2 regions of the Halomonas sp. MS1 genome follow, and region 2 is predicted to be linked to the other one. Evidence: predicted binding sites of a transcription regulator. Region 2 holds the regulator's gene; the other holds the start of a gene.
The links. Region 2 encodes sigma-54, which starts transcription at its own class of promoters, with help from an activator protein. Its sites were predicted from a motif close to TGGCACNNNNNTTGCTNT; they were not measured.
Positions count from the first base shown of each region.

Region 1: a site for sigma-54 is predicted at 13,642-13,659, ahead of glnL (nitrogen regulation protein NR(II)). Genes of this name have one in related genera too.

Region 1 is NZ_CP098926.1:1,845,948-1,861,740, reverse strand. Features, by position in the region: gene NF683_RS08410 (RNA polymerase sigma factor) at 1-640, shown strand, start outside; gene NF683_RS08405 (aldo/keto reductase) at 739-1,791, opposite strand; gene NF683_RS08400 (LysR family transcriptional regulator) at 1,890-2,804, shown strand; gene NF683_RS08395 (YciI family protein) at 2,946-3,791, shown strand; gene NF683_RS08390 (YciI family protein) at 3,788-4,165, shown strand; gene NF683_RS08385 (DUF1428 domain-containing protein) at 4,162-4,530, shown strand; gene NF683_RS08380 (hypothetical protein) at 4,704-4,844, shown strand; gene NF683_RS08375 (porin) at 4,995-5,996, opposite strand; gene NF683_RS08370 (glycosyltransferase family 4 protein) at 6,470-7,705, shown strand; gene NF683_RS08365 (phosphatase PAP2 family protein) at 7,668-8,207, shown strand; gene NF683_RS08360 (entericidin A/B family lipoprotein) at 9,150-9,284, shown strand; gene NF683_RS08355 (YqiA/YcfP family alpha/beta fold hydrolase) at 9,290-9,802, shown strand; gene NF683_RS08350 (DUF6435 family protein) at 9,983-10,159, shown strand; gene NF683_RS08345 (ChaN family lipoprotein) at 10,172-11,020, shown strand; gene glnG (nitrogen regulation protein NR(I)) at 11,100-12,530, opposite strand; gene glnL (nitrogen regulation protein NR(II)) at 12,527-13,585, opposite strand; gene glnA (glutamate--ammonia ligase) at 13,945-15,351, opposite strand.
Region 2 is NZ_CP098926.1:4,223,970-4,239,762, reverse strand. Features, by position in the region: gene NF683_RS19675 (MBG domain-containing protein) at 1-5,642, opposite strand, end outside; partial or broken gene NF683_RS19670 (hypothetical protein) at 5,813-6,432, opposite strand; gene yjgA (ribosome biogenesis factor YjgA) at 6,506-7,027, opposite strand; gene pmbA (metalloprotease PmbA) at 7,124-8,464, shown strand; gene NF683_RS19655 (HPr family phosphocarrier protein) at 8,517-8,786, opposite strand; gene rapZ (RNase adapter RapZ) at 8,832-9,746, opposite strand; gene ptsN (PTS IIA-like nitrogen regulatory protein PtsN) at 9,822-10,292, opposite strand; gene hpf (ribosome hibernation-promoting factor, HPF/YfiA family) at 10,297-10,605, opposite strand; gene NF683_RS19635 (RNA polymerase factor sigma-54) at 10,704-12,119, opposite strand; gene lptB (LPS export ABC transporter ATP-binding protein) at 12,225-12,950, opposite strand; gene lptA (lipopolysaccharide transport periplasmic protein LptA) at 13,017-13,520, opposite strand; gene lptC (LPS export ABC transporter periplasmic protein LptC) at 13,529-14,101, opposite strand; gene NF683_RS19615 (KdsC family phosphatase) at 14,101-14,643, opposite strand; gene NF683_RS19610 (KpsF/GutQ family sugar-phosphate isomerase) at 14,679-15,665, opposite strand.

The sequences.
Region 1 (15,793 bases), 2.3 Mb from region 2:
GGGCAGCCAGGTCGTTGATGTCAGTTTAACGAAGGAAGCCATGCGCCTCGGTGAGGCGTTAGCAAGGCTGCTACCCAGTGGCGAGGTGTTTGGATTGATGGCACTGATGCGGCTTAATGATGCTCGTCGCGATGCACGCCAAGACAGCGCGGGTGACTTAATCACCCTGGACGAACAAAATAGAGATTTGTGGCACCAAGAGGACATTCGTAGCGGCATCGAATGGCTTGAGCAGGCGCTGATGCTCACTCCAACCGGCTACTACACTCTTCAGGCATCAATTGCCGCGGAACACTCACAGGCTAGCAGCACCGAACAGACCGATTGGGAGAGAATCGTGAGGCTCTACAATGCGCTATGCCGCCGTAACACCTCCCCCATTCTGGCGCTGAATCGCGCAGTGGCCATTGCCATGAATGGTGCGCTGGCAACCGGCTTGCAGCTTCTTGATGAGTTAGCGCATCACCCACAAATGGGCCGCTATCATCTTTTTCATGCAGCACAAGCGGATTTGCTGCGCCGCCAAGGCCAATATGATGCAGCGCGCAGTGCCTATCAGCAGGCACTTGTGCTGGCGACGCTTGATCCAGAGAAGCGCTTTTTGCTAAAGCGTTTACACGAACTTGAGCAAGCTCCATAAACACAGCGTGCGTCGGGATTACAGGGTTGATAGGGCCTGGCTATCCCGTCCAACACTGAGATGTATTGTCACAGGAAGTAGCTCCCGCAAGCACTCACTTAGTCCCGAATAGAGATCGACATGTCGCCATAGATATTTGCCTGGACCGCAGGGCGTCGTAGGTACTCATGGGGAAATCCTAGAGGCACCGCGCTAACCTCGTCGAGCCGCGCCTGTTGGTCAACCGTCAGTTCCAGTTCGAGTGCATCCAGGTTGGCTTCAAGCTGACTTATCGATCGCGCCCCAATGAGCGGCGCGGCCATACCAGGACGGGCGAGCAGCCACGCTAAAGCCACGGTGGCAGGTGATGTATTTTGTTCCGTAGCAACCCGCTTCACTTCATCGATGATGCGAAAGCTGCGCTCTGGGACAGGGCCAGCCTCATTCACTATGGCGGCACGGCTGCCGCTGACCACGTTTTCAGGTGCGAGTTCGGCACGACTGTATTTCCCTGTCAGAAGTCCACTCGCCAGCGGTGACCAGGGTATGATGCCCATCCCCATTTCACGTGACATTGGAACCAAGTCACGCTCCACGCTGCGCTCAATCAGATTGTATTCTAGCTGCATCGCAATCACTGGCGACCAGCCACGAAGATCTGCGATAGCCTGCATCCGTGAGGCCTGCCAGGCAGGGATATCTGACAGTCCCAGATAAACGACCTTTCCCGCCGCCACCAGATCATCCATGGCGCGCAGAATCTCTTCTACCGGTGTAGTGAAATCCCAGGCGTGCAGATAAAGCAGGTCGATATAGTCGCTGCCGAGTCGGGTCAAGCTGTCTTCCACCGCACGAACCATGCTCCGTCGGCTGTTACCTCCGGAATTAGGGTCATTGGTGCGCATTGGCAAGGTGTATTTTGTAGCGATGACCAAGCGGTCCCGCTTCCCTTGGGCAAACCGGCCAACAAAGGACTCGGAAGTGCCCCCGGTATAGTAATTCGCCGTATCGATAAAGTTGCCGCCGTGGTCGACGTAACGATCAAAGATAGCGCGGGAAGTCGACTCGTCGGCGCCGAAGTTCCATTCCGTACCGAAAGTCATGGTGCCTAGCGCCATAGAAGATATTTTCAGGCCCGAACGGCCCAGTAAGCGGTAATGGTCGAGCTGCATGGTTTTTTCCTCAGCGGTTGGTTTCCTCAATGGTAGATTTGTTCTTAAATTGACAGAATACATCGATATATTTATGAACTATGAAGCTGTAATAAATAATGAAAAGTAGTGATGTGGCAGAATTGCGTGCCTTCGTGGCAATCATCGAGCGCGGTAATTTCGCGCGAGCGGCGGAATGGCTCAATGTTTCGCCTTCAGCACTCAGCCAGACGATTCAGAGGCTAGAGGCACGTCTGGGACAGCGCCTATTGAACAGGACTACCCGCACCACACGACCAACTGAGGCGGGGCAACAGTTGTATGAGCGGGTTTGGCCCGCCCTGAGAGAGATCTCAGCGGCTCAAGCGCAGTTACAGGAGCAACAGGATGAGCTTGGCGGTCGGTTGCGGATCAATTCGTCATCCACTGGGGCTGCTTATGCGCTGGCACCACACCTAGCGAGCTTTGCCGAGGCTTACCCTGGAATTGAAGTCGAGATCGTCATCTCTGATCGTCTGGAAGATGTGGTGGCTAGTGAGTGCGATGCCGGGCTGCGACTCGGGGAGAGCCTGGAACAAGATATGGTAGGAGTGCCGATGAGCAATCCACTACGTTGGATTGCGGTGGCATCGCCAGTCTATCTGGCTCGTGCAGGCACGCCGGAACATCCCGCTGCTTTGAAGGAGCATGCCTGTATCAATATTCGCTGGCCCAGTGGAGGACATCTCTTCCAGTGGGAATTCGGCTGCGAAGGGCGATCCGTTCGAGTAGCCGTGACCGGTCCGCTGTGTACTAACGATGTTGCAACACGACTGCGTGCGGTCAAGGACGGCCTTGGTATTGGTTATTTCCTTGAGCCGGAGGTGTGGGACTTGCTATCGGCCGGCGATGCCGTTGAGGTGCTAGGGTCCTGGTGTCCGAGGGAGCCGGGATTCTACCTTTACTACCCGGGTAACCGACTGGTCACGCCACAGCTTCGAGCTTTCCTCGATCATGTCGCGGCGCGCCGTCAGAAGATAGTTGCTACGCAATAAGATCATTTAATCCGCATCCGATGGCAGGAGGAAATCAACCAAATAGTCCGATCACTAAAAATAATATCTAGCCTATGTCGATTTCCGCTCGCCCCAAACTACTAGTGAGAGTACCCCCTCTGATCATCCAGGAGACTCTCAATGAAATTCATGCTAATTCGCCGTGCCGATACCAATACCGAAAATGGCGTTATGCCCTCCCAGGAATTGCTTGCCGACATGGCTGCGTATAACCAGCGTTTAACGGAGGCAGGTGTATTTTTAGGCGGTGATGGCTTACATCCAACCAGCGATGGCTGCCTGATCCGCTTCGATAAGGGTACTCCCACCGTTATCCCAGGGCCTTTTTCGCACCCCAGTGAGCGCATTGCCGGCTACAGCGTACTAGAAGCACCCACACTTGAAGAGGCCATTCATTGGGCTCAGCAGTGGCCCGCCCAAGATGCCGATGGCAACGTGACGCTTGAGCTGCGGCGCTACTTCTCGCTGGAGGATTTTGAGCCCGGTGCCGGCATTGAGCAGCACCGTAACCTTGCCCGTGTGCCGGATGCCATGAACGTGCATGTTGCCTTTCCCGGCACTTGCCGTGAAGCCATGCAGTTTTATGCCGACGTCACTGGTGGCCAGTTGGAATGCCTACTGACTTACGCTGAAACGCCTGCCGCTGAACACGTACCGCCTGCCCTTCATGACCACGTTATCCATGCCTCGCTGAACCTGCGTGGACGCCGCTTGATGGGTGCCGATATGGCGGCTGACTGCTATACACCACCTCAAGGGGTAGAGATTCAATTGGAGTATCAGGATATTGAGCAAGCCGCACGAACCTTTGCTCAACTAGCGGAGGGTGGAAAGATTGTCATGCCGTTCGAAGCGACCTTCTGGTCGCCAGGGTTCGGCATGGTAACCGACCGCTTTGGCGTCGGCTGGATGGTCAACGTTCCGTCAGAAAACTGCCCCTCAGCCACCGAAGGAGACGCTCCATGAAGTACGTTGCGCTAGTGTATTACCAAGAGCAAATCATCAATGCCATGAGCGAACAGGAGTGGTACGACCTCAACCAGGAGTGTATCGCGGGGGTCGAGCGCCTGAGCGCCAGCGGCAACTACCTTTCCGGGCAGCCGTTACAACCAACGGAGACCGCAACCACCGTGCGCGTGCGTGATGGCGAGACACTGATCTCCGATGGCCCCTTTGCCGAAACCAAAGAGCAACTGGCTGGTTTCTACCTACTGGAAGCTCGCGACTTGAATGAGGCACTGCAGTTGGCTAGCCGCATCCCGCCAGCTCGGCTGGGCAGCATTGAAGTACGCCCCGCTCGAGAACTCCCACCCAAAGCAAACGCAGGAAAAACAGCATGAACACTACCGCCACACCCTATGTCGATGGCTTCATCGCTGCCGTGCCGACCGCTAATAAATCTGAGTTTATTGAGCACGCCCGCGCCGCCGCAGAAGTGTTCAAAGAGTTCGGCGCACTGCGAGTGGTAGAGTGCTGGGAAGATGATGTTCCCGAAGGCGAGGTCACCTCGTTCTCCATGGCGGTTAAGCGAAAAGATGACGAAAGCGTTGTTTTTTCATGGATAGAGTGGCCTTCCAAAGCGGTACGCGATGTCGCTATGCCAAAAGTCATGGAAGATCCACGCTTACAAATGGACGTTAATCCCATGCCCTTTGATGGCCAGCGTCTTATTTATGGCGGCTTTGAAAGCATCATGACGATGTGAGTACACCGGGCCGTTTCACTCAATAGAAACGGCCCGCAAGCCCTTCCTCTTGGTAAGTGACTCCCCCTAGCGCAATCCCATAGCGGCTAAAACGCATCTTAATGGCTCCTTTCATATTGATGTCATCGTTCATCGTTAGCGTGCCAGAAAGGCCTGACAATGTGGTGACATCAATGACAAACCAACCGCGCAAACCGCTCAGCGACGAAGAAATCGCCTACTTAGAGGAACTGGCTAACGGCAACGCATTAGCCAAGCAGCGTCGCCGCGAGAAAAAGCGCCAAACGCCAGCGACAAAGAAACTCTTAGACTAACCACGCCTTACCAAGGCGTATTCATGCACGCTTTCTAAAACCACTTAATTATTATCATAGATAGCATAACGCAAAAAGCCGATGTACTTTTAGCACATCGGCAAAACGATCTTAATAAGTGACTTAAACGCTAAGGAAGCTATTTATCATTTAAAAGTGATAGCGAGCACCTACTGCATAATACAGATCATCTTCGAAGTTATTATTGGCATCTTTATTAGCATCATTTAGCTCGACAAACACATCAAAATTGTTAGAAACATCGTAATGCGCCGCAGCGGCCCAAGCATCGCGATCCTTATCAGCGTTGTCTACGTCAATGTTGTAATAATCGAGATAGAAGGTCCAAGCGCCGGTGGCAAAGCTACCACCTAGGCCTACTGTGTCGAAACCGCCTCCTCGCTTATCGTTATCACCACGGGTTTCATAACCTAAACGCGCAGAGAAAGCGTCATTAATGTCGTACTCGGCCGTAGTACCAAAACGTGTTTCACCGTTGCCACCGCCACGCACGGAATCTTCTACATAACCGAGTGCTAAACGTAAGGGGCCAGTCGCGTAAACGACGCCACCTTGTGTGGCGATAACGCTACCTTCGCTAGACTGCTGCGCTTCAGTGAGGCCACGCTCAGAAAAGTGTTTTGCTGAGAAAACAGCCTGAAAACCGTTGATTTCAGGCGTTTTATAGCCAAGTGAGTCGCCACGCGCCTGAAGACCACCGCCGGCAAATTCATAGCCACGCTCTACATAAACATCGAACGGTGTCATCACGTAGTTATCGTAGTAACTGTTATAGTTACCCGCCATGAACGTACCGTACTGCTTACTCTCGAGACCAAGGTAGCTATTACGCACTTCGTCAAAGCCCGGGCGGCTGCGCTCATCCCCAGTAAAACGCCACTCTACCCGTGCAAACGCGCGCAGGTCAGCGTTGATTTGATGGCCTGCCGTAAAGCGCAAACGAGAACCAAAATTACGGAACTCTTCGCCATTATCAACGCCATTTTTTTCACCACCGCCTTCAAACCCCATAGCGATGCGGCCGTAGATATCTAGCGTCGTGCCGTCTTGGTCATATACCACCGCTGCTTGAGCCGCAGAGGCACCCAACAAACCACTAATAGCTAGAGCAAGTGTCGCCTTTTTAAACATGATTGATCCCATTAAAGTAGTTAGCGCTTGTTATCAGCACTTTTAGTTACAAGAGAATTCAGATACCGAAGTCTTCTAATTCAATTTCTTTTCAACCCAAGATTCGTCAGAAAAGGGTCGTCATAAAAATCGAAAAATTATGTTTAAGCTGCTTACCGAGCTTTTAATTGCGCATTGCGAAGGCACAATCGAGGATATGTTTACCTCGTCGTCAGCTACCTTAAAACCGATATATGTCATTCTTCTTAAAGTTTTATTTTTTAGCGCTTTTTTTGATAACTATAAAAATGCAACCTAATCGACATCTTGATCTGCTACGACATCACCATTCACTAGCGGCTTCACCATTAAAAATGGTGGCCTGTCATCCCATGTTCACCAGGCTGTCTTGGCAGTGTCACTGTCGCTACGCATAGTCAATGAAATAGTGAATGAAATAGTGAGTAAAAACGTGATAAAGGGATGGATCGCCCATGCGACTCTGTATCGTTAGCGAAACATGGTCACCAGAAATAAATGGTGTTGCGCATACCTTAAATAGGCTATGTCGTGAACTCACTCGGTTGGGGGTAACAGTGGATGTTATTCGCCCTAAACCAAGCATGGCTGCCAGCGCCATCAATGTTGCTCAAGAGCGTTCTCAAGGGCTTTCTCAAGCACCGTCTCAAGAACAGTATCAAGAACCCTACCAAGAACCGTCCCAAGAGCTTCAGGTTCGGCGGTTAGCGCTACCGGGTTATAACGCTGTGCAGATTGGCCTTGCCAGACCTTCAAAACTTCGCCGTTTCTGGCAGAAGCATCGTCCCGATTCTATTTATCTGGCAACCCAGGGCCCGCTGGGCTGGGCAGCTCGACAGGCTGCACGCCAACTGAACATACCTTTAGTGGCTGGCTGGCATACTAATTTCGATCACTACTGCCATGACTACGGGGTTTCCTGGCTAGCTGCCGCCACGCGGCGATATTTACGCTACTTCCATAACGGCTGCGACCTTACCCTTGTGCCCACTCAACAACAGGCTGAAGCGCTACGCGCTCAGGATATCCGCGGTGTAAAGGTACTCTCACGCGGCATTGATGGCGATATATTTTCCCCAGCCCACCGCGACGACACCCTACGCGAACAGTGGGGGGTTAGCGAACATCAACCTGTTGCGCTGTATGTGGGCCGCTTAGCTCCAGAAAAAAACCTCGCGTTACTGCAAGAAACGCTGCAGGCCATGAGTGACGTACGCCCCGATATGGCACACGTCATTGTTGGCGATGGCCCAGGCCGCGCTCAGTTACAAAAAGCGCTACCAGATGCTCATTTCACCGGTTTTGTGAATAAACAGGCACTAGCACGCCACTATGCCAGTGCCGATATGTTTATTTTCCCCTCTCAGTCAGAAACATGGGGAAATGTGGTGACTGAAGCCATGGCCAGCGGGCTGGCAGTCGTGGCCTATCACCACGCCGCCAGCGCTGAGCTGATCCAAAGCAGGCACAACGGCATCACCGTTCCCCCTGGCGATACGCTTGCCTTTCAACAGGCTGCCGTCGCGTTATGCCAGCACCCTGCTGACTACGCCCGCCTAGGTAGAACCGCCCGCCTACGCGCGCTAGAGCAAAGCTGGCCGGGAATCGCAGAGCAGTTCTTACGCTATTTACAAAACGCCCAGGAGGCTCACCATGCGTCCGCGTCCGCTTGTCGTATTCGATCGTCTTGATGTCTTTGAATGGCAGCTTTGCCAACGGGTAACACACCTATCGCTTTATCGCCCCTGGCGGCTAACGCTGCAAACGGCAAGTAAGCTGGGAGACTGGCCTGTCTGGGTATTATTAATCGCTGCACAGCCCTGGTTACAGCCTAACGGTGCTTGGCGAATCATGCAGTACAGCGCCATCGCACTGTTTGCAGTCGCTATTTATAAGTTGGTAAAAACGCGGCTGTGTCGCGAACGTCCGTTCATCACCTACCTCGGTGGCGTCCACTGTGGCGAACCTGCCCGAGACAAATACAGCTTCCCCAGTGGTCACACCATGCATGCGGTGATGTTTAGCGTGTTGGTCGCCGCTCATACCCCCTGGTTGCTACCTATTGTGATTCCCCTTAGTTTACTGATTGCCATTTCGCGGGTGGGGCTTGGGCTGCACTATGTCAGCGATGTCGTTGCTGGCGCAGCCATGGGCTATGGCTTTGCGCTACTGAGTCTTTATTGGATGGGATAACCCTCTGCGGTTGGCCGCTCAACGCCGTATCAATAAAAGCAAAAAGCCACCAACGTGGACGCAGGTGGCTTTTGGTATTGTCGATTAACTATCTATTGTTTTAATTATCTACATATCGGGAGGCATATCGTCACGATCCTCTATTGTGGTCATAAACGATGTCTTGAACATCATATAAAGACCGACTCCCGAAAACCCTAGAAACAGCACAAACATGCATAACATCAATACCATCGCCATAGCGCTTGTCCCTGGAAGTGTGCGGCTGCGACGTTGACGTCTTCTAACCGCTACATTTTGGTTTACACCAGAGGATAGACCAAAATGTCACGCTTAATGATACAAAAGTTGTTCAAAAAATATGGAAAAGTTAAATATACATAAGAATCAAAGTGTTAAAAACAATTAATTGACGCAAAAAAACCACCTCGCTTTCACGAGATGGTGATTTTGCATCAATGCTGTTCCCTGGCGGTGATGATCAGCGTTTCCTTACACTGATAAGGGTGAGCAGGCTAAATGTCCTTTCACATCCTTTTGCTAATATGGCTCCATGCCTTCCCTAATTACCTATTAGCCTGCTCACGCTTGTTTACTCATTGTGGCTAACGTTGCTGCGAAGCGTTTTTGGCGATTAATTCCACTTAAAAATTAGAGTAACAACACTACGGCTGTAGTCAGGTTATTGCAGACAATAGGCCAAGTGCCATTTTTAACAACAAAACATATCAAAAACAATATCTTAAAAACTAACCGCAATACCAGGCTAAGAGATAAACGCCGCTATTTCATGGCTAAAACTGACACATGCGACAAAATCACACGGCCAGCCAGCGCTCAAACGATGGGAAATTGATGGCACCAACTGCCTGCAACGATTATTTTTAATGACAGCGTAGCTAAAACCGCTCTACAAGTGCCCAGTTGATGAGGATTCCTTCGATGAAGCGTGCAATGGCGATCAGTTTATTGATGATGGTGACACTTCTGCTCATAAGTGGCTGCAACACTATTCGCGGCGCAGGCGAAGATATTGAACGAGGCGGCGAAGCTATTCAGCGCTCCGCAAGTAGCTAATGGCCATGGTGACGATTTACCTTTCACACGGCCTGGAAAGCGGGCCTGGTGCCCTGAAGGTGCAAGCGCTAAAAGGGGTTGCTGAGCAGTTTGAGAACTGCGAACCCGTCGTCATGGACTACCGTGGCTTAAAAGAGCCGCAGGAGCGTTTAGCGCATTTACTTGCCGTGATTGACGAACGCAACGACACACTGGCTAACTGTGTTTTAGCGGGTTCCAGTCTCGGCGGATGGTTAAGTGCAGCGGTGAGTGCCCAGGAACCTGTGTTAGGTTGTTTTTTATTAGCCCCTGCTCTTGGTTTGCCAGATTACCCGCAAACCTCAATCACACTGCAAGCACAACACACGCATATCATTCATGGCTGGCGAGATGATGTCGTACCGCCAGGCCCAGTCATTGAACATGCCCGCTGTCAGCGACTTTCACTACGCATGATTGACGATGACCATCGCCTGCAGAACAGTCTCGATACAATACTTTCCGATTTCGAGCGGTTTTTAGAGCTGTGTCTTCAATAGCGATGTCTTTAAAAACTATCTCTTTAAAAACCATGCCTTTGAAAATAACGCTCTTAAAGCCGCGCTATTTAGCTCAACATGGACCGCAAACGTACTTCTGCTAACGAAGTGTTACAACAAATAGTCGACATACGCCAAGCAAAGCTATACAAATGATGTACAAACAACAGGAGAATACTCATGCTTGGTCTATTTAAACGCGATCCCAAGAAAAAACTTCAGCAAGATTACGAGCGTAAATTACAGGCCGCAATGCAAGCTTCGCGCAATGGTGACATGAGAGCTAACGCCACATTGACGGAAGAAGCAGAAGCTATTCTGACTGAGATCAATCGCCTTAAAGCAGAAGAACGCTAGGACACAACGCCCATGCGCCACCATTTCATCGCTGCCATGACTCTAGGCTGGCTACCTTTAGTGGCCCATGCCAGCTGCCCTCTTCCTGGCCAGTGGTGGCAATCGCAACATGTCGTTGCTAACAGCGCTGTTTTAGCCCAAGCAATACAGCACCAGGTTGTCCTATTGGGCGAGCAGCATGATGACGTTGACCACCACCGCTGGCAGTTGCACACCCTAGCGGGGCTTTACGCACTGCGTGACGATATGGTCATCGGGTTAGAAATGCTGCCCCGGGAAGCGCAACCCGCACTCGATGATTGGGTTGCGGGCTTGTTATCCGAAGAAGCGCTGTTGGAACAGTCCGGCTGGGAGGAGAACTGGGGGTTTGATGCTGATCTTTACTTACCCATTCTCCATTTCGCGCGTGTTCAACAGATTCCTCTGATCGCCCTAAACATCACTCCCGAGCTGCGTCAGCGCTTAGCTCGTGACGGCTTCAGCAGCGTGCCTGCCGACCAGCGACACCATATACCTGCACCGTTACCGCCAAGCGCTGGCTATGAAAGGCGCTTAAAAGAGGTATTTGACCAGCATGCAATGGGTGACGACGACCCCGCTATGCTGAAACGCTTTTTACAGGCCCAACTTAGCTGGGATGTCGCGATGGCTGAAGAGCTGGCTGACGCCGCCTTGGAGGGCAAATTGGCCGTTGGCTTAATGGGTTTAGGCCATGTAATTTACCAAGATGGTGTGCCCCACCAACTTGATGGACTGGGGATAGATCACACCTTCAGCTTACTGCCCTGGTCAACAGAAACCTGCGAGTCACCCGACTCTGCATTAGCAGATGCTGTTTTTGTACTGCCAGCGGCGGAGTAACCGCTGACAGATTGGTTGCGAATAGATGGGTTGCGAATAGATTGGTCGCTAACAGGTTATTTGTTAAAAGAAGGGTCGGTTAGGCATCATCTGCCAGCGCAGGCAGCAGCGTTTTCAATTTACGGGTAAGAGTATTGCGCCCCCAGCCGAGCAATTCGGCAGCTTCCCCTTTGCGCCCACCGGTATGTTTCAGCGCCGTTTCAATCAGAATGCGCTCAAAATCCGGCACGGCTTCTTCCAGCAGATGGGTATGGCCTTCTGCCAGAGCGTGGTCAGCCCAATCCCTGAACGCGGAACGCCAATCGCCATAAACACTACCTTCAGAAGCGCTGACCGAGAGCAGTTCTGGAGGCAAGTCCTCAATGAGAATTTCGCGGCCGGAAGCCATGACCGTTAGCCAACGGCAAATATTTTCTAATTGACGAACATTACCCGGCCACGGCAAACGGGTAAGATGCGCTTCTGCTTCGGGCGTTAACACCTTGATATCGGTGGTCAGCTCTTTGGCAGCTTCCGCTAAGAAATGACGCGTTAAACGCGGAATATCCTCCCGACGTTCGGAAAGGCGCGGCAGATGAACGCGAATCACGTTTAAGCGGTGGAACAAGTCCTCGCGAAACCGCCCATCGTCAACCAACGATTCCAGATTCTGATGGGTCGCGGCAATAATACGTACATCGACTTTTACAGGCGTATGGCCGCCCACACGATAGAATTCACCATCCGCCAACACACGCAGCAAGCGCGTTTGCGTTTCAGCGGGCATGTCACCAATTTCATCGAGAAACAGCGTTCCGCCGTTAGCCTGTTCAAAGCGACCTTGGCGCTGTTGCGCTGCCCCTGTAAACGCGCCCTTCTCATGGCCGAATAGTTCGGACTCAATCAAGTCCCGGGGAATCGCCGCCATGTTCAGCGCAATAAACGGCTTGCCCGCTCGCGGGCTATGTTGATGGAGCGCCTGAGCAACACGCTCTTTACCAGTGCCAGACTCACCGTTAATTAACACCGTGATGTGGGAGTGGGAAAGCCGCCCGATGGCGCGAAACACTTCCTGCATAGCGGGTGCTTCACCAATAATCTCAGCACTCAACCCTTCCGGTACGCTGACCGGGCGCTGACGCTCTCTTGCATGAGCGACCGCACGGCGCACCAGCGCCAGCGCTTCGTCCACATCAAAGGGTTTCGGCAGGTATTCAAAGGCGCCCCCTTGGTAAGACGCCACGGCACTGTCGAGGTCCGAATGCGCGGTCATCACAATCACCGGCAGGTCAGGGTGTGCATCACGCACCCGGGACATTAAATCCAGCCCATCAATGCCGGGCATACGAATGTCAGTCACCAGCACATCCGGTGGATTTTCTAACAATCGCTCCAGCGCGGTATCGGCGCGTTCAATACACTCTACATCCAGGTCTGGCTGCGCTAAGGCCCGCTCTAATACCCAACGGATGGCGCGGTCATCATCGACAATAACCACTCGTGCTACATCGGTTTGTGTCGCCTCAGTCATGACGCTTCTCCGGTGAAATTAACAACCAATGGAATCAGTAAACGAAATTCGGTATGCCCTGGGCGTGAGTCGCATTCGATCAATCCTTGATGTTGGTGCAAAATCGATTGAGCAATTGATAGCCCCAGGCCGCTACCTTCAGCGCGCCCAGAAACCATGGGATAGAAAAGCGTTTCACGTAACGTTTCAGGTATGCCAGGGCCATTATCAATAACCCCCACTTCACTGACTAAACGATGGCGTTCAGCACCCAGCGTAAATTGGCGCCGCGCGCGGGTGCGCAGCATAAGTTCCGGCGAAGGCGTTGCTGCATCACTCATGGCCTGTACCGCGTTACGTGCCACATTCAACACCGCTTGGATCATTTGAGATTCATCGCCAGAAAGATCCGGCAAACTCGGGTCATAATCACGACGGATCTCCACATGCGGATGCTCGGCAATCAGCAGTGCTCGCACCCGCTCTAACACCTTATGGATATTGACCGGCTCATGTTTGACGATGCGATTGGGGCCCAACATGGAGTCGACCAAATCTCGCAGCCGATCCACCTCTTCCACAATAATATGGGTGAATTCACGTAGTGCAGGATCGTCCAGATCGCGCTCCAATAATTGGGCTGCACCGCGAATCCCGCCTAAGGGATTTTTAACTTCATGAGCCAAGCCCCGCGCCAACACTTTGATGGTCTCTTGCCGGGTGGTCAGCGCTTCTTCCCGGGAAATCTGCATCAGCCGATCACGGGGCTCTACTTCGAGTAATAGTTCATCGGCTGAAAGCGGGGTCACGGTGTAGTCCACCGTTAATGGCTCGCTATTCAGCGGCGTAATACGTGCTTCGCGTTGGGTATAGGGATGAAAGGCATCCCGCGCTTTAGCGAGGACATCATCAATACTCTCATCGCCCCCTAACAGCGTGTCTAAACTAATGCCCTGCACACGGCTAAAACTCACCGCTAGCAACGCTTCCGCTGCCGGGTTCATCCAACGAACACGGAGTTCACCGTCTAGCAGTAAGACTGCGGTGGTGAGGTGTTCAAGTAAGCGCTGGTACATGGCGTATCCTGAAGCGTCGCTGTAAAAAATAGCGTTATCGAGCGTATGAAAGAGAAACTGCAAAAAGCGCGCCAATTGACCACTTGCACGGCTAATGAGCAGGGGGCGGGGATGTAGCGTGCCGTTATAGCGCAGTCCGAGCGGTCAGCCTGTCACTTATTGCACCATTATAGTGCGCATGACTCATCATCAATAAAAATACTCACCGCATCAGTGCGGCGCCGCAGACAGCGCTCTCCCCTTGCAAACAGACCTCTTCGTCTCACTATTCAGTGGTATAAAAAAACCCCGCCGAAGCGGGGTTTTAGGCCAGTCACACCCGAGGGAGTGGTACTAGCTGCTGTGCTTAGCAATCGCTCTTAACAGCTGTAGTACATATCGAACTCAATCGGGTGAGTGGTCATGCGAATGCGCTCCACTTCTTCCATCTTGAGGTCGATGTATGCATCGATCATATCATCAGTAAACACGCCACCTTCGGTCAAGAACGCGCGGTCTGCATCGAGTGCTTCCAACGCTTGGTCCAGGCTGTTGGCAACGGTCGGTACTGACTTACCTTCTTCTGGCGGCAGGTCGTACAAGTTCTTATCCATGGCATCGCCAGGATGAATCTTATTCTTAATACCGTCGATACCCGCCATCAGCAGCGCCGCGAACGCTAGGTAAGGGTTAGCAGTCGGGTCAGGGAAACGTGTTTCAACACGCTTACCTTTCGGGCTGGCGGTATACGGAATACGGATAGAGGCAGAACGGTTACGAGCGCTGTAGGCCAACATAACCGGCGCTTCAAAGCCTGGCACCAAACGCTTGTACGAGTTAGTAGACGCGTTCGTGAAGGCGTTCAGAGCACGGGCGTGTTTGATCACACCGCCAATGTAGTAAAGCGCCATTTCGGAAAGCCCAGCGTACTCGTCACCCGCGAACTGGTTTTGACCATCTTTCCAGAACGACTGGTGTACGTGCATACCAGACCCGTTGTCGCCTACCAGCGGCTTCGGCATGAACGTAGCGGTTTTGCCGTAAGCGTGAGCCACGTTGTGGATCACGTATTTCATTTCCTGAACTTCGTCAGCTTTCTTCACCAACGTGTTGAATTTAACGCCGATTTCGTTCTGACCCGCGTTAGCAACCTCGTGGTGGTGAACCTCAACGGTCTGGCCAATCGCTTCCAGGGTGTTACACATTGCACCACGCATGTCATGGAAACTATCAACCGGGGGAACCGGGAAGTAGCCGCCTTTAACGCGCGGGCGGTGCCCCAAGTTGCCACCTTCTACCTGATTACTGGTCGCCCAAGCGCCTTCATCAGAGGTGATTTTGTACATGGAACCCTGAATGTCAGATTTCCAATGGACTTCGTCGAAAATGAAGAACTCAGGCTCAGGGCCAAAGAAGGCGGTGTCGCCCAGGCCGGTGGACTGCAGGTAAGCTTCTGCGCGCTTGGCAATAGAACGCGGGTCACGGTCATAGCCCTGCATAGTGGCAGGCTCGATGATATCGCAACGCAGGATCAGGGTAGCGTCTTCGGTGAAGGGGTCGAGGAAACCAGTGCCATCTTCAGGACGAAGAATCATGTCGGATTCGTTGATGCCTTTCCAGCCCTCGATAGAGGAACCATCGAACATCTGACCATTTTCGAAAAACTCTTCATCCACGTCCCGTGCCGGTACGGTGACGTGCTGCTCTTTACCGCGCGTGTCGGTGAAACGCAGATCTACCCATTTAACATCATGTTCTTCGATTAGCGCGAGAGTCTTGGCTGACATAGTGTCCTCCGGTATGAACGTGGCTTAAGCTTGTGACAGTAAGCTACCGATAAAAGAGTTATTAAACAAACCGGCTATCGTTGTAGCACGCCGAGAGGCATCTGCCTACGACCCGCTAGCCGCTGCCTAATACCAAGCACGGAACATGCCAACTCTGCACCAATATGGCATAAAAAAACAACAAGCAGTTGTTTTACAAAAGATAAAAAATAAAATACTGCGCTTCTTCATGTAGCATAATGCTCTGCGAAAGAACGAACTTAGCCCTAAAAAGCCACCTAGCTCAGAAAAACGCACCAATAAAGACCAGCCAGAGACCCGCAAGCACCAACATGGTGCATATCAAGCATCTATTATTTTCCTCATCACTGTAAACTTTAGCTTGATACCAAAAGAAACTCACACCTACAATTGATTACAAACAGATAGATTTAATAACAAA
Region 2 (15,793 bases):
ATGGTTAAAGCACCGTCCACAAAGGTCAGGTCGTAGTTGCCATCGGTGCCGCTGGCGGTGTGCGTGTAGGTACCGGCGTCGGTGCCGCTGCCGCCGGTGGTGGTTACGTCAGCCAGCACGCTGGCGTTTTCACCACCCACCAGGCCGGTGGCGGTAAAGCCGCTGACGTTTTGCAGGCCGCCGTTGTAGGTGGTCGTGTCGCTATTGGCGGTAACGGTGGCCGTTGCCTTGTCGATGGTTAAAGCACCGTCCACAAAGGTCAGGTCGTAGTTGCCATCGGTGCCGCTGGCGGTGTGCGTGTAGGTACCGGCGTCGGTGCCGCTACCGCCGGTGGTGGTTACGTCTGCCAGCACGCTGGCGTTTTCACCACCCACCAGGCCGGTGGCGGTAAAGCCGCTGACGTTCTGGCTGCCGCCGTTGTAGGTGGTCGTGTCGCTATTGGCGGTAACGGTGGCCGTTGCCTTGTCGATGGTTAAAGCACCGTCCACAAAGGTCAGGTCGTAGTTGCCATCGGTGCCGCTGGCGGTGTGCGTGTAGGTACCGGCGTCGGTGCCGCTGCCGCCGGTGGTGGTTACGTCAGCCAGCACGCTGGCGTCTTCACCACCCACCAGGCCGGTGGCGGTAAATCCGCTGACGTTTTGCAGGCCGCCGTTGTAGGTGGTCGTGTCGCTATTGGCGGTAACGGTGGCGCTAGCCTTGTCGATGGTCAGGGTGCCGTCCACAAAGGTCAGGTCGTAGTTGCCATCGGTGCCGCTGGCGGTGTGCGTGTAGGTACCGGCGTCGGTGCCGCTGCCGCCGGTGGTGGTTACGTCTGCCAGCACGCTGGCGTTTTCACCGCCGACCAGGCCGGTGGCGGTAAAGCCGCTGACGTTTTGCAGGCCGCCGCTGTAGGTGGTCGTGTCGCTATTGGCGGTAACGGTGGCCGTTGCCTTGTCGATGGTTAAAGCACCGTCCACAAAGGTCAGGTCGTAGTTGCCATCGGTGCCGCTGGCGGTGTGCGTGTAGGTACCGGCGTCGGTGCCGCTGCCGCCGGTGGTGGTTACGTCTGCCAGCACGCTGGCGTTTTCACCACCCACCAGGCCGGTGGCGGTAAAGCCGCTGACGTTCTGGCTGCCGCCGTTGTAGGTGGTCGTGTCGCTATTGGCGGTAACGGTGGCGCTAGCCTTGTCGATGGTCAGGGTGCCGTCCACAAAGGTCAGGTCGTAGTTGCCATCGGTGCCGCTGGCGGTGTGCGTGTAGGTACCGGCGTCGGTGCCGCTGCCGCCGGTGGTGGTTACGTCTGCCAGCACGCTGGCGTCTTCACCGCCGACCAGGCCGGTGGCGGTAAAGCCGCTGACGTTTTGCAGGCCGCCGCTGTAGGTGGTCGTGTCGCTATTGGCGGTAACGGTGGCGCTAGCCTTGTCGATGGTCAGGGTGCCATCATTCAGAATTAGGTCGTAACCTTGTTGGGAGGAGTACAGCCCTTCCAGCGCCACTGCATAACCCCCTGCATCGGTACCGCTGCCGGAGACGATACCCGTGCCGAGTATCAAGCTGGCATCGTGGGGAGCGTCTGCGTACCAGGTGCCGGGGCCGGTCTGGGTGGCGCCATTGTAGGTCACCGTGGCGTCATCTGCGTTCACATCAAGCGTGGTCAGAAAGGTGCGCAGCAGCGGGGTGGTATGGCCTTCGTAAAGGCGCCAGACGCTACCGGTGCCGCCTTCAGCGTCGATATCCGCGCCCCAACTGGCAAAGGTTGCCAGCTCTTGCAGTTCGGCGTGAGTTTTGCCGATCCCCGCACCCGCACCAGCCGCGTCGCTGTTCCAGAAGCTGTTGATAATGGTGCTCCAGTTCTCTCCCACCAAACCGCCGACACTGGCAGTGCCAGTAACGTCGCCGGTGGCATAGCTCTGGCTGATAGAGTCATCGTTGACTCCCACCAAGCCGCCGACATAGTAAGTGCCAGTGACGTTGCCAGTGGCATAGCTCTGGCTGATAGAGTCATCGTTCATTCCCACCAAGCCGCCGACATAGTTGACGCCAGTGACGTCGCCAGTGGCATAACTTTGGCTGATAGAGCCATTGTCGTTGATTCCCACTAGGCCGCCTACAGCTGCATTACCGCTCACGTCGCCAGTGGCATAACTTTGGCTGATAGAGCCATTGTCGTTGATTCCCACTAGGCCGCCTACAGCTGCATTACCGCTCACGTCGCCAGTGGCATAGCTTTGGCTGATAGAGCCACTTCTGTTGACTCCCACTAGGCCGCCGATATAGGTGACGCCAGTTACGTTGCCAGTGGCATAGCTTTGGCTGATAGAGCCACGGTTATCTCCTACTAGGCTACCGGTGATGTCCCTCCCCGTGATATCCGCCGCGACCAAACCGATACCAGTCAGGCTGGCGGGTGCACTGGTGATGCCGAAGAGGCCAACGTTATGTTCCCTGGGCCGGTTGATGGTCAGGCCGTTAATCACCAGGCCCTGGCCATCGAGGCTGCCGGTGAATTGGTTACTGAAATCGCCAATGGGGTTGAAGCCTTCGCTTGCTGTGCCTACGTTGTTCCAGTGGGCGGTGCCACTGGCGTCGATGTCGTTGGTGAGTGCAGAGTGCTGTCCCAGCAGGGTGAGGGATGCCATGCCCTGTAAGCCGTAGATGTCAGTGAGCTGATAAGGGTCGGCACCGTTGCCGCTGCCCCCCTGCACGCGTAGGAAACTGGCGGTGGCTTCCTTAAGGCGGAAGTCGTTGGCGGTGAAGGTGGGCAGATTGGTGCTGTTCTGCACCCAATGGCCACTGGCCAGGTCAAACACGCTGTCGGCACCACCATTGATGTCGTCTGCGGTAATCGTGCCGCTGGTGTCGATGCGCAGGGTGCCGTTGTCCCAGCTGACACCGTGGGTCAGGGCGATGTCGCCGGTGGTGGTCACATTGCTGTCGTTGATCACGCGGGTGGTGATCAGGTCGTAGCCTTGCTGGTCGGAGTAGACATCGCTGAAGGCATCGGAGGTCGCCAGGTATTCCCCGGTATTGTCACTGCCGGTGAGGGTCAAGGTGCTGCCCGTACTCAAGGTGCCGGTACCAAACACATGGTGGGTGTCTGCGGTATTCCAGGCTTCCGTGTTCACGGCGGCAATATTACTCTGGTGCGTACCACTGCCATCATACTCTGGCCGCACGTCCAGCGGCGTAAGAAAGGTGCGCAGCAGCGGGGTGGTATGGCCTTCGTAAAGGCGCCAGACGCTACCGGTGCCGCCTTCGGCGTCGATGTCCGCGCCCCAACTGGCAAAGGTTGCCAGCTCTTGAAGCTCGGCGTGAGTTTTGCCGCTGGTGTTGGTCACCGTGCCACTATTACCGTCTCCTATACCGGCGCTGCCTCCCGCCGCGTCGCTGTTCCAGAAGCTGTTGTTAATGGTGCCCCTATGAACTCCCACCAGACCGCCGATAATGTTAGTGCCGCTCACATCGCCAGTGGCATAGCTCTGGCTGATAGAGCTATGGTTGAGTCCCACCAAGCCGCCGACATAGTAAGCGCCAGTGACGTCGCCGGTGGCATAGCTTTGGCTATTAGAGCTATTAGAGCTATTGTTGACTCCCACCAAGCCGCCGACATAGGTGAAGCCAGTGACGTCGCCAGTGGCATAGCTCTGGCTGATAGAGCTATTGTTGACTCCCACCAGGCCGCCGACATAATAGTTATCGCCAGTGACGTTACCAGTGGCATAGCTCTGGCTGATAGAGCTATTGTTGACTCCTACCAAGCCGCCGATAAAGGAGGTGCCAGTGACGTTGCCAGTGGCATAGCTCTGGCTGATAGAGCTTTGGTTGAATCCCACCAGACTGCCGGTGTAGTGCCCCCCCGTGATATCCGCCGCGACCAAACCGATACCGGTCAGGCTGGCGGGTGCTCTGGTGGCGCCGAAGAGGCCAACGCTATGTTCCCCGGGCCGGTTGATGGTCAGGCCGTTAATCACCAGGCTCTGGCCATCGAGGCTGCCAGTGAAGGGGGGGCCGCTGAAGGGGGGGCCGGAATAGCCAATGGGGAAGAAGCCTGCCCCAGCGTTCCAGCCAACGGTGCCACTGGCGTCGATGTTGCCCGTCAGTATGAAGTCATCGCTTAGCAGGGTGAGGGATGCCATGCCCTGTAAGCCGTAGATGTCAGTGAGCTGATAAGGGTCGGCACCGTTGCCGCTGCCCCCTTGCACGCGTAGGAAACTGGCGGTGGCTTCCTTAAGGCGGAAGTCGTTGGCGGTGAAGGTGGGCAGGTTGGCGCTGTTTTGTTGCCAGTGGCCGCTGGCCAGGTCAAAGACATCAACGTCGATAGCACCGGTGCTGGTGATATCTTTAGCGGCATCCAATACCAATGTACCGTTTTGCGCGGTAATGGACTGGTTGATGTTAATGTCGTTGTGGGCCTTCAGGGTGAGGGTGGTGGCGGTATTCCAGCTAACGGCGGCGTCTACATAGATGTCCCCGTTATCGCTGCCGGTGGCCACGGTTTGCAGGGTAACGTCAGTGTTGGCCAGATTGGCACTGAGGGTGTCCGCGCCAATGCCACTGTCGGTTTTCGAGTCACTACCGGTATTGATGTAGAAGTCGGTGGGGTCGATCAGCCATTCGCCGGTGTCGCCGTGGGCGGCGTGGGTCGTCACTTGTACCTCATCGGTGAAGCTAACCCTGGCCGCCGAGGTTTCGATAAAGCCGCCGTTGCCGCCATTCGGTGCCGAGGCATCCAGGGTGCCTGCTACTTCGACACGGCCACTGGTCATATCGCCCATCAGCATAATTTGACCATTCTCGCCGGTGGCCAGGGTGCGGGCCTGGGTAATGCCGGTGTGGTTGATCACGCTGGCGGTGAGGTCGTTGGCCGCTTTGGCAGTGAGGTAAACCAGGCCGCCGTCGGCGTGAATCGCACCGCCCTGTTCTATGTGGGTGGCCAGGCGCGCTTCTTCCACTTCAATCTTGACCGGGCCGCCCAGGTCGAGGGTGACACGGCTACCCGCGCCCATCAGGGTGCTGCCCTGGGGCGTTGCGATGCTGCCCGTGTTGATGATCTCGGCGGCGATCATCGCCACATGGCCCCCGGCAGCGCTGGTGATATTCCCGGCGTTGATGACCGCGTTGCCGCTGCTACCTTCGAAGGTGTAGTTGCCAGCCATGAAGTCTTCGGTGGAGATGTCCAGCGTGGAGGCGACCAGTGCCCCCACATCCACGCGTGCCGTTGAAGAGAAGTGTATGCCGTTGGGGTTGACCAAAAAGACCCGGCCATTAGCCTCTAGCGCACCGCGGACAGTGGATACTTCGCTACCGGTTACCCGGTTTAGGACGGCGGCATCCGCATTGGGCTGGTTAAAGTGAACGCGGTTGTGCTCACCAATGGAAAAACGCTCCCAGTTGATCGCCGTATGCTGGCTGGTTTGGTCAATGGTAAGCGTGTTGCCATGCGGGCTAAAGGCCGCATCACCGGCCACCACTGTACCGCCACTGGGTAGCTCGGCGTACGCATTGGAAGCGATGAACGAAAGCCCCAGGGTTGCCGCTGCCGGTATTGCGCCAATGGCCAAACGGCAAGTGCTACCCCGTGCTTTGATAGATGTTCCTACCTCCGAAATGGCTTGCCAAACACCCTTGCGATGGTTCCAGGCGATACGGTAACAACGATTCATAAACACGGCTTCCTGGTGACTCCCGTGGTTCATCATCGCTGTGTATGAAGAACAGGGATAACGGTGATGAGAGGTACTTATAAACTCCGCACCCATGTAGGCAGAATTTAAGCAGGTACTCCCGTCTATCGCTATCCCTGTAATTAGGTATATTGAGGTTAAAACCTGAATTAAGTCGGTGTGGCGATTGCCTGTTCAAGAATTGCCAAGCGCCCAGGCACCAAAGCATCCGCCACGGCGGTAATGCGTATCACGTTGGCAAGTTCTGGGTACGCCAGCCGTGCCACCAAAGCGCGTTCCGCCAACAGTTGCTGATGCACCGTCGCGGCAATGTCAGCGCTGGGTAGGCGAATGCCGATGAAGTTGGTGGCGTTGGGGAGTACGTCGGCACCCCTGGCCTTTGGCAAAATATCCTAAGGTGGAGTAGGTGTCTGCGGTGCTGGCGACGGTTTCTCCCTGTTCGTAGGTAGTGCGCAGAGCCAGGGCAATCAAGCCGTCAGCACCGGCATCTACTAACAGAGTTTCCAGCGCAATACCTTGCTGAGCACTCAAGTGTTGGCGCATACCCAGCGCTTCGGCATCGCCGTAGCAGTAAACGTGTTCGGCCAGGGCATCGCCAAAGTGTTCGCGCAGTGCGCGGTCGGGCATATCCAGGCCTTCATTAGAGCCCAGCCGATGGGGGGGGGTCCTTGCCAATGCGGCGTTCTAATACTTTGATACCTGGGAGGGGGTTATGCGGGCCTTCGCCAGTTAAGTGCTTAGGATAACGGGGTGTGCTTTGGCAGGGCATGGTAAGTCCTAAAACAGTGTTAATGAATAACTTAAAACGTTTATTATGAACCAGTCATTGAGACATGCAGGGGTTAGAGTGCCAGCGTATCGCGTAAGTGCTTGAACAGCTTGCGCGAGCTGGTCGGTGGTTTACTTTGCTCACGCTCTTTACGCGCATTGCGTACCAGTTGTCGTATTGCCTGGCGATCAGCGTTAGGGTATTCCGCCATAAATAGATCGACAGCGCTGTCACCTTCTTCGACCAACCGATCGCGCCATTTTTCTAGCCGGTGAAAGGCATGATCGCGCTGCTCTTTTTCCTGCTCGATAGCGTCGAAGACACCCTGTATGGCAGTAAGGTCCTCTTTGCGGATAAGCTTGCCCACATATTGCATATGGCGACGGCGGCCTTCATGGGAGCGGATGCGCGAGGTTTCTTCTATGGCGCGTAACATGTCGTCAGAGAGCGGAAATTTTGCGCGCTCGGCAGGTTTCATCGCGATAAGCGTTTCGCCAAGCGCCTGAAGGGCATGCATTTCCCGCTTGAGCTGAGATTTACTGGGGCGCTCTTCTTGTTCATCAATATCGAAGGGCTCGGGGCGTTGCTTAGGCATACTAGAACTCACTAATTAGTTTCGTTTGCAGCATTATATCAGGCTGCGACCACAACATTGATCCGCCAATGCGATTCAGGCGAAAAGGAGGCCAAAATGGCACAAGCATTTGATGCAGCGGCCCAGCAGGTACTGTTAACCCAGCGTGCTGAAGAGGCGCTTGCGCTGGCAAAAAAATTAGGCGCAGATGCTGCTGAGGTAGGCGCTAGTGTAGATCAAGGTCTTGGGATAAGCGTGCGTCTTGGTGAAGTTGAAACTGTTGAGCTTTCACGTGATCAAGGGATTGCCATTACGCTATATGTTGGGCAGCGCAAGGGCAGCGCCTCGTCTACCGATGCCAGCAGCGCGTCAATTAAAGCCACGGTAGAGAAAGCCCTGGCAATTGCCCGTTATACGGGTGAGGATCCTGCCGCAGGGTTAGCAGATGCGTCGCTAATGGCAACTGACCTACCTGACCTTAAAGTGCATTATCCCTGGGCGTTGACGACCGATGAAGCAATCGATTTGGCGCTGGCATGTGAGCAAGCGGGGCGTGATGTAGCGGGAATTCATCAGTCGGAAGGCGCTTCGCTATCCAGTGGTGAGGGAGTGCGAGTTTACGCGAACAGCCACGGTTTCCTCGGCACCCAGAAAGGCAGCAGCCATTCACTTTCCTGTATGCTGATTGCACAGGATGAGAAGGGCATGCAGCGCGATTACGATTATACCTCGGCTCGTAATCCTGCCATGCTTCGAGATCCTGCGGAGGTTGGCCGCGAAGCGGCATTACGCACGCTACGTCGGTTAGGCGCTCAACGGCCGCCAACAGGCACCTTCCCAGTGCTGTTCGACCCATCACTTTCCAGCGGCTTGGTAGGTCACTTGATGGGGGCGTTGGCAGGTGGGGCGCTTTATCGCGAATCCTCTTTCTTATGTGATCGTTTAGGTAGCCCGCTATTCCCGAGCTGGTTTGGTTTGGAAGAACGGCCTATGGAGGTGGGGGCGACGGCTAGCTCGCCGTTTGATGCTGAAGGCGTTCAGACTCGCAACAATCGCTTTATTGATCAGGGTAGTGTGGCCAGCTATATGCTGTCTGCTTACAGTGCGCGGCGTTTAGGCATGCAATCGACAGGTAATGCAGGTGGGGCACGCAATTTACGTTTGTTAGCGCCGCTGACGCCCCGAGATGATTTGCTGAAGCAGATGGGGCGTGGCATTTGGGTGACTGAGCTAATGGGGCAGGGGGTTAACGGCGTGACTGGCGACTATTCGCGAGGCGCGGCAGGCTTCTGGGTAGAAAATGGCGAAATACAGCACCCTATCGAAGAATTCACTATTGCCAGTAATTTGAATAGCATGTTTGCTGGCTTGGTCGCCGTCGGTGATGACATCGATACCCGTGGCAGTATTCACACGGGTAGCTGGCTAATTGATGCAATGACCGTCGCTGGTAACTAACAACTGAGCTAACAGCTCAGTTAGCACGTTGGCTGACGCTGTTTTGCTGATGTTAGTGCTCTTCGTCAAAACGTGCGTCGAACAGCGCTTCAATCGCCTCTAGCGCTTGTTCGGCGTCGTCGCCTTCCGCATGAACTCTAAGTTCAGTGCCACAAGGGGCGGCCAGCATCAATAACGACATAATGTTGGCCGCGTCTGCCATTTGTTGTTGTTTGTAAACGTGAATGTTGGCAGAAAATTGTTGGCCACACTTGACGAGTTTTGTCGCTGCGCGAGCATGAAGGCCGCGCTGATTAGTGAGTGTTAAGGTTCTTTCTGGCACTCTGGTTCCTTTTAGCCGAGTGGGGTCGTGAAGAAAAGGCGTTGCTTATTGCGCGTCTGTTGAAGGCGCGGATGTGGAGGGCTGCTGCTCACTGAGGGTGTACTGCAGGCCTAGCTCACGATGACGGAGTTGAACCTCTCCCGCTTGTTTTACCAGCATTTGCGCCAGTTGTTCCACCATGAAGACAGAGCGGTGCTGCCCGCCGGTACAGCCAATCGCAATCGTCATATAACTGCGTTGGCTATTTTGGTAAGCGGGTAGCCACTTTTCCAGCCATGTCTGGATATCATTGCGCATTTCTTCTACGACAGGATATCCCTTCAGAAAGTGGATGATATTGGCATCACGGCCAGTGTATTGGCGCAGTGTAGGATCCCAGTACGGATTTGGTAGGCAGCGCACGTCAAAGACGAGATCTGCGTCAAGTGGGACGCCCCGTTTATAGCCAAATGACTCTAGTGTCAGCGTTAATCTATCTTCACGCTGTTGGGCAACCTGATCCGTTATCCGGCGGCGCAGGTCATGAACCGACAGACGCGATGTGTCGATCATCAGGTCAGCCAGATCACGGATGTCGAGCAGGGTTTCTTCTTCTTTATTGATGGCCTCTTCAAGCGTCATGTCACTATCACGCGTAAGAGGGTGGCGACGACGCGTGGCTGAGTATCGCTCAAGAAGAATTCGCGCATCGGTGGTTAGATAGATAACCTGGAAGTGAATGCTTTTCTGGCGCAAAGATTCAAGCATTTTTGGCAGTTGCTTTAATGCAGCAGGTAAATTGCGCGCATCGATACTTACCGCTAGTTGGGGGCGTGCCCCTTGCTCACGAAGCTCATCCACCAGGGAGCTGAGTAGCATGGCGGGCAGGTTATCGATGGCACAATAGCCAAGATCTTCTAACGCTTGTAAGGCGATAGATTTACCGGACCCTGAACGGCCGCTAATGATCACCAATTGCATAGAGTTTCTCTTGGCATGCCAATAAAAATGGAGGTAAACGTTGGACTTAGTAGGCAGTGTCTAGCGGTGGACCCTTTAGCTAACAGGCTGTTCACGAATTTTTGCTGTTATAAGGTCCAATAGCTCACGTTGGCTAGCCGCTCTACGAAGCTGCTGACGTGTGTCAACGCTGTTCATGATAGACGCCACTTGCCCTAATAAGGCTAAGTGCGTGTCGTCCGCCTCTTCGGGTACTAAAAGTACGAAAACAAGGTCGACGGGATCGCCATCAATAGCATCGAAATCTACAGGCTCGGCTAACTTTAAAAAACCAGCGATAGGCGAGCTGCAGTGAGGGCTACGGGCGTGAGGAATGGCAACGCCGTTGCCTATTCCAGTGCTACCCAAACGCTCACGACCAATCAGGCGGCTGAAGACTTCTTGGCTATCTAGGCTTGGCGTGTTTTGCGCAATAAAGGTGCTGAAAAATTCCAGCACCCTTTTTTTGCTGCCCCCGGGGACGTCATACAGCACGCGCTCCGGGGGAAGTATGGTTTCCAACGTCATTGAGTTAACGCACGCCAGCGCCTTGGGCGCGAGCTTGTGCTTTTTCCTTGTGTTTAACGAGTTGACGGTCAATTTTGTCCGCTAGTGCATCAATCGCAGCATACATATCATTGTCTAATGCTTCTGCGTGTAGATCGGCTCCTGCAGCATGCAGGGTGCAGGCAGCTTGCTGACGCTCCTTTTCAACAGATAAGGTTACTTGTACGGTGGTGATGTTGTCATAATGGCGCTCAACGCGTTCCAGCTTCTCATTTACATAGTCACGCAAGGCGTCAGTCAGATCTACGTGATGACCAGTGATATTTACTTGCATTGACGTGCTCCTTATCCATCGGACTGTTCTTCGATTGTAACCCTTTTTGCGCTATTGCAAAGCCCCTAGACAGACTTTGTCTCGTTAGCACTGTTTTATTAGCGTAAACGGCGGCGCTCGCTTGAAGAGGGAATGCCCATCGACTCGCGATATTTGGCCACCGTTCGCCTTGCTACATTAATGCCACCCTCTTCCAATAGCGCCACGAGGCGGCTGTCTGAGAGCGGTTTGCCGGGCGGTTCATCTTGCACCAGTTTTTTGATTCGAGCCCGGATGGCGGTGCTGGAATGACTGTCGCCGCCGTCCTGGCCACTTACTTGGCTGGAAAAGAAGTATTTGAGTTCGAACACACCGCGCGGGGTATGGATATATTTCTGGGTGGTGACCCTGGAAATAGTAGATTCATGCATTTCAACGGCGTCTGCGATGTCGGCTAAAATCAGCGGTTTCATGGCTTCTTCACCGTGTTCCAGAAAGCCTATTTGGCGCGCTATGATTTCTCGGCCCACCCGCAGTAGCGTATCATTTCGACTTGAAAGGCTCTTGATGAGCCAGCGCGCTTCCTGGAGATGCTCTTTTAAAAACTGGTTATCTTGGCTCTTGTCAGCCCGTTTGATGAGGCTTGCGTAGTCAGGTTGAATGCGCAAGCGCGGCAGTGCCTCTGGGTTTAGCTCCAGGTGCCATCCTTCGTGGTCATGGCGGACGACTAAATCTGGCGTTACATAGCTGTCATCTGTGTCGCCAAAGGCACTTCCTGGGCGAGGATCAAGGCTGCGGATCAAGCGAATGACGTCATCAAGCTGCTCATCATCCAGGCTTAACCGCCGCTTTAGCAAACGCACATCATCCTTACCGAGCGCTTCAAGAAATTGACGCACTAGCCGCTTGGCAGGCATCAGCAGCGGTGTATCTTCGGGTAGTGAGGCGAGCTGCAGCATTAAGCACTCCCGCAGGTCGCGCGCAAATACACCGGTGGGCTCAAACTGTTGAAGGCGCAGCAAGGTTGTTTCAACTTCACGCTGGCTAAGGCCTTCATGCCCTTGGGCTTTAAGTCCTTCGCGAATGTCATTGAGAGGCTGGGTTAGGTAGCCGTTGGCATCCAGTGCATCGATGAGGCTTTCAGCAATGGCATGGTCGCGTGGTGAAAAATCTGTCATGGCGAGTTGCCAAAGTAAGTGGCCATGCAAACTTTGACCCGCGGCTTGACGCTCAAAGTCAGGCCCCTCGCTGCTGGTGCCATGGCTGCCTAGGTCTTGATAAGTGTCTGACCAGTCACTGTCAGTAGAGAGTTCATTAGGAATGCTTTCGGACCATTCAGCTTCCTGGGGTTCACTAACGGCCTGTTCGCCGAACTCATCTTCCTGCTCAAGCATTGGATTGGCATCAAGTGCTTGCTGAATTTCTTGACGGAGGTCCAGCGTTGATAGCTGTAACAGGGCGATGGCCTGCTGCAGCTGAGGTGTCATGGTCAGCTGTGTACCGATACGCAATTGAAGAGAAGCTTTCATGACCATCTGAGAACCACTCGTTAATCAGAAAGCTCCACCCTAGTGCGAGTTATGGCTTGGTGCAAGTGCAATAACTATGCCACCACTACTATTTTTTCTGCAGGTGGCTGTTTACAGGCGGAAATCAGCCCCCAAATAAACGTCTCTTACCCGCTGGTTGTTGAGAATTTCCTGAGGGGGGCCACTGGCGATGATATGACCGTCACCTACAATGTAGGCAATATCGCAAATATCTAGTGTTTCCCTGACGTTATGATCAGTGATCAGCACGCCGATATGGCGTTTTTTGAGGGCTCGAATGATCGTTTTAATATCACCCACTGAGATCGGGTCAACGCCGGCAAATGGCTCATCAAGCAGAATAAAGGCAGGCTCTGTCGCGAGGGAGCGTGCGATCTCAACACGTCTACGCTCTCCGCCCGAAAGACTCATGCCGAAGTTGTCACGAATGTGCGTGATGTGGAAATCTTCGAGTAGCGACTCAAGGCGCTGCTCCCGGGCGTTACGATCGAGTTCTTTACGAGTTTCCAAGATTGCCATTATGTTGTCGGCGACAGAAAGTTTGCGAAAAATAGAGGCTTCCTGAGGCAAGTAGCCAATACCTGCCATTGCACGTTCGTGCATGGGGGCATGGGTTAAATCAAGCTCGTCAATGCCAACCTTTCCCGCATCAGACTTTACCAAGCCGACAATCATATAAAACGATGTCGTTTTGCCAGCGCCATTGGGGCCTAGCAGCCCTACCACGCTGCCTTGAGATATCTCTAGGTTAATATCTTTAACGACACGGCGGCGTTTATAGCTTTTGGCTAGGTGGCGAGCATAAAGGGTTTTTATCGGCGCTGATTCTGAGGCTGTGGTTTGAGGTGCAGGCTCTGCGTTATTTGTCGCCACTGGACACTCCTATTGTTCCGGCTGAAGAGTCATGCGGATACGTTGTGGTTCACTACCACTAACATCAGAACGCGCCTGAACCACACCTTGGTCGATAAAATACTCTAAGCGTCCACCTTCAAAGCGATCTGCTTGCTGGGTCAGTTCCGCTTGGTCAATGAGCTCTACCCGACGCTCGGCAACATGATAAATAATGCGCTTTGCCCAGCCTTCCATTGGGCTAGCTTGGTCTTCGAGCTGGTTGCGTATATAGGCTCGTCCACCGGTTGCAACGGCGCGCGATAGCTCGCCAGCATCGTTGCGCTGAATCTCAACGCGATCTCCGCGCAGTTGCATATTGCCCTGCCGAATATCGACGTTGCCTGAATACACAGCAGTGCCTGCGCGTTGATCGAGATCTAAACGGTCAGCCTCTACTTCTACGGGGGCTTGGCTTTGTGCCATGACCGGTAGCGCTGCCGCTGAAATGGGTAGTGCAATGACGAAGAGTGCCGTGCGAATAAGAGCGTTCATCGCGACTCCTACTGAGAACGAGTGGCAGGCGGGTGAACGCCGCGCACGTTATTGGTTAAGCGGATCTGGCTATCATCCAGCCATACATCCATGCGTGAAGCGCCAATGCGCTGGGGCGGTTGCTGAAGTATGGTTTCGGCATCGCTCCAAGCATGACGGGTGGTGCCATCATAATGTAATAACTCTGTATTCAGCTGCCAGCCCTCGTCGGGTGCAAGTAATTGGGCTGAGCCAGCTAGCGTGAGCACCTGCGTGTCAGTATTTAGGGTGCCGGTCTTCGCCGTCGCTAGCCATTGACGCTCTTCGCTATCGAATAGTGTTGCCCTGGGGGAGAAGACATCTGTCATCGCCGTTTGAGGGGTATGGACTAAGCGCGGCGTCGTCAGCGACTGCTGGATGGCACCGGTGTCACCAAACAGAGTGATTTCTGCATTCTCTAATACATGGCCGGGCTCTTGAGCGCGAGCCTCAGCGTCGATTGATTGGTCTTGAGGGCCGCGTGGATCCAACCATACCAGTATGCCACCTAAGGCAAGCACCATGATGGTTATCCAAATGCGTTTTTTAACCCAAAAGCGCATTACGATTGGCCGTGCAGGTACGTATCTAAAACAGCATCCCAATGGCCTTGAGACATCAATAAAGTGTCGCAGATTTCACGCACAGCGCCGTGGCCACCAAGCCGGTCGGTGATCCAGTCAGCGTGGGTATGCATATAATCAGGAGCATTAGGGACGGTGATGCCTACGCCAGAACGTTTCATTGGAGCAAGGTCGGGTAGGTCGTCACCACAATAAGCAACCTGCTCAAGCGTAATATCTAGGCGTTGGCAAAGCGCGCGTAGCGTAGTGAGTTTATCCTCGCACCCTTGATACACATGGGTAATGCCTAACGACGCAGCACGTTGGCTGACCATGGGAGAATCACGCCCAGTAATTAAGGCAACATGGATTCCGACGCGCTTCAAAAGTTTGAGGCCGTGGCCATCTTGGGTATGAAACGCTTTGATTTCGATACCGTCAGCTTGGAAATAGAGGCGGCCATCGGTAAGTACGCCGTCAACGTCAATGGCAAGCAATTTTACGCGACGAATCCGGTCTTGTAGAGCGTCAGGTAGGGCCATGAAGCCTCCGTATTATTAATGTCTGAAAGGAATGATTAAATGACACCGCTAGCAAGTAAGTCATGCATATGCAGCGCGCCAATGGGGCGCTGCTGATCATCCACGACCGCCAGTGCGGTGATTCGACTGTCTTCCATGATGCGTACCGCTTCAGCTGCTAACACATCGGGACCGATACGTTTTCCAGGGCGTGTCATCACATCATCAACTAGGACGTCACGTAGGTCATGAAACTGATCCAGCGTTCGGCGTAAGTCACCGTCGGTATAAACGCCGGCAAGGCGTCCTTCGCTATCGACGACGCAGGTAAAGCCCAGCCCTTGGCGAGTAATTTCCAACAGTGCGTCCCGTAGCGGGCTGCCTAATGCTACTTGGGGGAGGCGTGATCCGTTGTGCATTAAATCCTTTACACGCAAAAGTAGGCGTTTGCCGAGGCTTCCACCTGGGTGTGAGAGCGCAAAATCTTCCGCGGTGAAGCCACGTGCTTCTAATAATGCCACGGCTAAGGCATCACCTAAGGCAAGTGCCGCAGTGGTTGAACTAGTCGGCGCTAAGTCGAGAGGGCAGGCTTCGCGTTCAACGCCGCTATTAAGGTGAGCATCGGCGTGTTTGGCTAATGTGGACCCCGGGCGTCCCGTCATGCTGACAAGGGGGGTTCCTAGGCGTTTCAACAGCGGAAGCAGCGCGGTGACCTCTGCGGTTTCGCCAGAGTTCGAGAGGGCTAGCACAACATCTGCGCGGGTGATCATACCGAGATCGCCGTGACTGGCTTCACCTGGGTGTACAAAAAAAGCAGGCGTACCGGTGCTTGCCAGCGTTGCAGCTAGCTTGCCCGCAATGTGGCCGGACTTACCCATGCCGGTTACCACTACGCGGCCCTGGCAGGCAAGGATAAGTTCACAAGCGTGGTCAAAACTCTCATCAAGCTTTGCCTGAAGCCCACCGATAGCGGCTTGCTCAATTTGCAGTGTGCGCAGCGCACTTTCACGCAGTGGGCTAGGTGTCGATAGTGGCTGGCGCATGAGGGCATCTCTTTTCATAAGCGGTCAAAAGTAGGTCGCTAAGAATAACATCTTGGCGCGGTTTGTAGGTAAGGCGCGTATCCTACTCCTCAGTGCGGTTGCAATGAGCGCATCTGTTACTGTGAGTA